Regions from separate parts of the Populibacterium corticicola genome, predicted to be linked through region 1. Evidence: riboswitches for the same ligand, from Rfam matches in the RefSeq annotation. Region 1 holds a riboswitch; the other holds the start of a gene.
What was found. Region 1 has a riboswitch for cyclic di-AMP ahead of ACFSYH_RS14175 (C40 family peptidase). Riboswitches for the same ligand answer to the same signal wherever they lie in the genome.
Positions count from the first base shown of each region.

Region 2: it holds a riboswitch for cyclic di-AMP, as region 1 does, so the genes downstream of both, ACFSYH_RS07020 (C40 family peptidase) here and ACFSYH_RS14175 (C40 family peptidase) in region 1, are expected to answer to the same signal.

Region 1 is NZ_JBHUOP010000008.1:42,211-45,323, forward strand. It holds gene serC (phosphoserine transaminase) at 1-57, opposite strand, end outside; gene ACFSYH_RS14170 (metal-dependent transcriptional regulator) at 171-875, shown strand; cyclic di-AMP (ydaO/yuaA leader) riboswitch at 1,020-1,213, shown strand; gene ACFSYH_RS14175 (C40 family peptidase) at 1,213-1,998, shown strand; gene ACFSYH_RS14180 (universal stress protein) at 2,301-3,113, shown strand, end outside.
Region 2 is NZ_JBHUOP010000003.1:22,980-26,092, reverse strand. It holds gene clpB (ATP-dependent chaperone ClpB) at 1-200, shown strand, start outside; gene ACFSYH_RS07020 (C40 family peptidase) at 498-1,445, opposite strand; cyclic di-AMP (ydaO/yuaA leader) riboswitch at 1,449-1,636, opposite strand; gene ACFSYH_RS07015 (hypothetical protein) at 2,042-2,203, opposite strand; gene ACFSYH_RS07010 (exodeoxyribonuclease III) at 2,698-3,113, opposite strand, start outside.

The DNA.
Region 1 (3,113 bases):
GAAGCAGCCGTTGGCAGGAAGGAGATCTTGGGGCAGGATGAGAGTCTCGTCAATCACGAAGCAAACTTTACCGCGCCCTTATATGCATTGTGTCAGTTGCTCAGAATATAGTGGAGTTCAGTACCTGACGTGCACGAGCAAAACCCAAAACCCTGTACCGGAGGCTTAGCGTGAGCGACCTAATCGACACTACAGAGATGTATCTGAGGACCGTCTACGAATTGGCCGAAGAGGGGATCGTGCCGCTGCGTGCTCGCATCGCTGAGCGTCTCGGCCATTCGGGGCCAACCGTATCCCAGACGGTTGCGCGCATGGAGCGCGATGGACTGCTCATCGTTTCCGGCGATCGCCACCTCGAACTGACCGAGGAGGGCTACGCCAAAGCCGTAAGCGTCATGCGCAAGCACCGCCTCGCTGAGCGCCTGCTGACCGACGTGATCGGCCTCGATTGGGAGTTCGTGCACGATGAGGCCTGCCGCTGGGAACACGTGATGAGCGACCGCGTCGAGCGTCGCCTCCTCTCGCTGCTGAACCACCCCACCGAGTCACCCTACGGAACCCCGATCCCTGGCCTCGAGGAGATCGGCGGACAGGCAAGGGGTGAGCAGTTCCTGGATGGCGTCGTGTCACTGACCACCGTTGCGGGAGAGCTGAAGCCAGAGGAGTCGCGTACGGTTGTCATCGCGCGCCTGGGAGAACCGTTACAGACGGACATCGAACTTCTCGCCCGTCTCTCTGAGGGAGGAGTGCGCCCAGAAAGTGAATTAATCCTCACTTCGCCTGAGGCGGGTATCTCGTCGGTTGCCCGCGCAGGTGCGGACATCGTGCTTGACCTGCCAGAAGAAGTGGCACGCCACGTTTTCGTGAAGGCCTAAAGACCTACCCGTTACGCGTTTTCCGTAAAGTCACCCCCGATAGAACTCCCCAGATCATGATTTCCGTGGACAAGGGGGTGACAACCTAGATAACGAAGTTGTAAAGTTGCATTGCTTCACTAAATTTTTCCTTTAGTGAAGTGTTCACACAGAACGCCAAACCCTGTCGCTGTGTGGAGCCTGGACTAACGTACGACAGGGGCGGGGGACCCACCTTCGGTTGTAAGACCAACCTAGGGGTGAAGCCCTCCAGCACGCGAGACTCGCATGTTGTAGGGCCGAGTATCATCTCCACTCGAACCCGACAGCTTACTTCGCCGGCGTTTGGGAGAAACACGTGTCGAACACCGTTTACCGAGCTCGTCACCGCGACCAACGCGGCGCACTTGCTCCCATCGCAGCGTTTGCTGCACAGGCAACCTCCAACGTTGCCCAGGTAAGCCGCCGATCCGCCGCCGTCGTACTGACCACCGGTATTGTTGCCGGAATCGGTGCTGCGCCTGCATCCGCCGATGAGGGTCGCAAGCCGCTCACCATCGATGCAGCACACTTCGTCGACGCACTCAACGAGTCCGTCGCGGCAGCTCCAACCGTTGTCGCCGCTGAAGACGCCAAGTGGAGCGAAGAAAAGGGCAAGATCAAGGTCACCCCGGCTCCAGAGCCAGTTGTGATCCGTCAGGTAGAGCGCGCAGCATCACGTACCAACGAGCGCACCGCTCTCACCTCGACCACCACGTCATCCACTGAGGCAACGCAGTCTGAAACCAAGACCACGGCGCCAAAGTCGGCAGCGGGAAGCGCAGTCATTGAGATCGCATCACGGTACGTGGGCGTTCCCTATGTTTCCGGTGGTTCCACGCCAAAGGGCTTTGACTGCTCTGGATTCACCTCCTACGTTTTCGCCCAGGTTGGCATCTCGCTTCCACGCACCTCCGGTGCGCAGAAGAACGCAGGAACCATCATTTCTCGCTCCGAGGCTCAGCCAGGTGACCTCATCTGGACTCCAGGCCACATTGCGATCTACGCGGGCGGTAACACTCAGATTGACGCCCCACGTCCAGGTAAGACCGTTCAGTTCCGTAAGATCTGGCAGTCTAACCCAACGTTCATCCGCATCGGCTGAACCACTTAAAGTTTAGAAAGCGGCTACCCTCGAACATTCGAGGGTAGCCGCTTTTGTCTATCCCTTCACGTCAGTGTGGGGACGAGCTTCCGCCCCGGACATCCTGGCAAGTGGGGAACGATCCTCTCTGCGCATGAGTCAGGTGAGTGTGTCCGACTGGCGTGAAGGCGAGTGAAATCCGTGTTACCAAGTTCCTCAATACGGTGGCGGCTGTCACATTATGGACGCGGAAGCGGTAAGGTTTAGGTAAGCGCGATGCTAATGAATTGCAAAGCGTACTCGTCAGGTTGGAGGTAACCGTCATGACCGGACAGCACTCGATCCTTGTTGGGGTAGATGGCTCACTTGCGTCGCTGCACGCGCTGGACTGGGCGATTGCACTGGCATCCAAGAACGGATCCAAGATTACGATTGCCTGTTCCTACTCATTGCCAACCTTCGCGGCAGCCTCCATCGACGGCGGTTTCGCTGCACTCGACGATTCCTCAATCCAAGAGGGAGCCCGCGTTGTTCTCGAGGGTGCGGCAAAGCGGGTCAAGGATGCGGGCATCCCTGTGATTGCCCAGATCGCTTCCGGGGACCCGGCCGGTGCGTTGGTGGAACTATCTGCTGACCACAATCTCGTGGTGGTCGGCACGCGTGGGCGTTCAGGATTCACAGAGCGCCTTCTCGGGACCGTTTCCTCCGCGCTTCCCGCACACGCAAAATGTCCGGTTGTCGTGGTTCCCGGTCACGGGTTACGTGACTCGGATCAGTTGCCTCCCATCGAGGAGATCAAGCGTGTGGTTGTCGGCGTCGACGGTTCAGCCATCTCGTTGGGTGCGCTCAAGAAAGCCGTTCATCATGCAAAGATCTGGAATGCCGAACTGGTAGCCGTTGGGGCTGTTCCGCTGTCCAAGGGAGCGGGGATCCTGGCCTGGGTGGGGCCTGCCTCCGTGGACCACGAGGAGGTACTGCGTGGCTACGCGGAGAAACTCGACGCAATCGTGGACGAGGTTGAGGCAGAACACGAGGATCTGCGGATCCGACGCATCGTGCTTGACGGAACTGGCGCAGAGTTGCTGACCGAGTTTTCTGAGGCCGCAGACTTGCTGGTGGTTGGCTCACGCGGGCGG
Region 2 (3,113 bases), on a different contig from region 1:
CCGGATTCGATCCGATCTATGGTGCTCGACCGCTGCGTAGGCTTGTGCAGCGCGAGATTGGGGATCAGATGGCCCGGCTCATCCTGGCGGGTTCCGTCGCCGATGGCGACACGGTCCGCGTGGACTACAACGCGGATGCACAGCCGGTCACATCGCAGGGCTATCACCTGGTCGTTACGGCTGAGAACGCGGTGGCGTAGCGGAGCGTAGGAGCACTGCGTGGCGAGTCCTTACCGGAGCGGTAGTGGACGTGGTTCCCAGCCAAACCGCACAGTTGCACGTGGCCGCGTGGCTATGCGCCCCGCGGGGCGCATATAGATTGACGACGAGCCCGCACCTTCCAGCCGAAGGTGCGGGCTCGTCGTCAATTGCTTTCCGTAACAGTGCCTATTTATATCTCCCGCGAACTCAACCGTTTGTGCCCCAACTCAACCGGAACACGGTTGAGTTCGCAGATCGGCTCTACAACTTCCTGAACGAACTTAAGGAGCAGGACACTAGAGGCGGATGAACGTGGGGTTCTTCTGGTACATCTTGCGTACCTGAATGGTCTTGCCTGGGCGAGGTGCGTCGATGATCTTGTCGTTGCCGAGGTAGATCGCGACGTGCCCCGGAGTCCATACGATGTCACCAGGCTGGGCGTTCTTCTTGGAGATCTTCTTGCCTGCCGTACGCTGTGCGGACGAGGTGCGCGGAAGATTCTTTCCCACGGCCTTCTTGTAGACGTAGGTGGTGAAGCCTGAGCAGTCGAACCCGCTCTTTGGAGAACTGCCACCGGAACGGTAACGGACGCCAACGTGCTTCTTCGCCTCCGCCACGATTTTCTGCGACTTCGACTGCTTGACCCTGATGGCCGACTTGACCGCGGTGGTCTTGGCGACCTTCTTGGATGCGCCGGACGGAATGTACTTCACCGTGAGCGTGTGCCTTTTGGCGGTGAGCTTCTTGGAGAACGTGTAGGAAGCTTTGCCGTTCTTGAGCGTGAGAGTCTTGAGACGCTTCTTGCCCGAGAACACCCGGATCTTACCCGTGGCAGCCTTGCCGTCAGCCTTAACGTTGACCGTTAGCTTGCCGGGCTTGGTGCCTTTCGTCCAGATTTTCTTGGAGAATTTGAGCTTGACGCTCGCCTTCTTCTTGGTCTTCTTGACCTGAGTCGCCGTTGCGCTTGTGGCGGCAGCGGTTGCGCCGCTGGTGTTTACCGGGGTTGTCTTGTCTGCGGCTCCCGATACTTCTACCGCGGCGGCGGAGGAGGTTTGAAGTATCGCTGGGGCTGCTACGAGAGTTGATGCTGCAACCGACGCTGCGATTGCAATGGAAGAGATCCTGCGACCAAAGCCAGTTTTATGTGCTCTAGGGGTTGGACTGTTCGCGTTGTGAGCGGAGTCAGTCAGGGACGCAGGTGCATTTTGGGCGCGCGAAGGCGCGTCAATGCGAGTGCTTGGCATACGTAATTACCTCAATTACGCCTGTGAAGTGAGCTGTCGGATTCGGAGCGAGGTATGCCCCGGCCGTGTGCGCTGTGCGCGTTACGGCTTCACCCCAAGGCCGCGTTGTTGTTGCTGCGCGGCCACAAGTGGTTCCCCCACCGCTACCGGTTTGAGTCCAGGACCCAGGATGCCGGTAGCGTTAGGCGATCATCCTGGCATCTCGACGCTTACTTAGGTGTTGCAAAGGGTTATCGAGACGTTACAACAGTAGACGCACGACAATGTAATGTCACGGCTTGATAACGGCGGAATATGTGAAGGTTCACGTATTGCCCGGTCAGAGGATTGCCTACTCAGGGGAATGTGGGGTGTTTCACTGCCATGTCAAGCGTTTGAAGTCCCCATGTGATGTGAGCGCTCATCCTGAAGCAGAACTAGGTGGCCTTGGCACTTCAGTAAGTACCAAGGCCACCTAGATGCCAGTTACTCTTTGGTGTTCTTCGGCGAAGCGATGATTCGGTAGACGAATCCACCAGTTGCTGCCGCTACGACAATGAACACGATTGTCCCGATGGCGTCGTAGAACATACTTCTCTACTTTCGTCGATGGTTTGTCAGAGGTTGGTGGAGGCCTTGGCCCCACCATCTATGACCTTCAAGTCAAGATTAATGGTGCGTGATGTGATGTTGATTCCGAGCGCCTGTGCGTTTGCAAGGAATGTCATACGTGCTTGTGCGGCAGTGTTTCCGCTTTGGTTTGAGCGTACTATTTTCACGGATATGTCAGAAATGTTGTGTCCGATGGATCGGTGAATCTTAGGGCCGCGCGCGGCGGTGATCTTTGCCTTGCGCTTTGTTTTTGTTGAAGGGTCAAAGACTGCCCGATAGGAGAGCGATGACCTACGAGGCAAACCTCTTCATCATGGACCTCCTAAAGTTCCTTATGCGTACGAAAGCCGTACGAATAAGGAACTTTAAGGGAATAGCAAAGCGGAGATATGGGGCTTATGTCCGATTTGGCAGAAGTCGCTGTAAATGATTTGGGCCCAAGCGCACTTAAATGGCCCGTAGTGATCGTATGAATAAAGACGATCTCGTGGAGTGTCTGAGTTGAGCAGAACGGGACACCCAACTTTCTAATCAACCCAATAACTTTACCTCGGTCGGCCAAGCACCTCGTTGGAAAATGGGCGAGATTGCGAGTGCGTGACTTGGCTAGGGCCTCTTATTGGTGGCAGTTGCTGGTTTTCAGTTCGGCTGTAGGTTCCGGTTAACTGATCGCAATCTCAAGGATGACGGGCACGTGATCCGAAGCGCCCTTGCCCTTGCGTTCGTTCCGATCAATCGTCACCCCGGTCACCGCGGAGGTGAGAGCAGGTGAGGTGTACGCGAAGTCAATGCGCATGCCCTGGTTCTTTGGGAAGCGAAGTTGCGTGTAGTCCCAGTAGGTATAGGTGTTCTCCGCTGGAATGAACTTTCGGGAGATCTCCGTGTATCCGGTGGCCTCGAAGGCCTGGAACGCACTGCGCTCAGGTTCAGTCACATGAGTCTTGCCATCGAAGAAACCGATATCCCACACGTCGGTGTCGAGGGGAGCGACGTTCCAGTCGCCGACCAGCGCGACCTTCGCCTCGGGGTTCTCGGTGATCCACTGACCGGCGTTCCGATTGAGTTCCGCAAGCCACT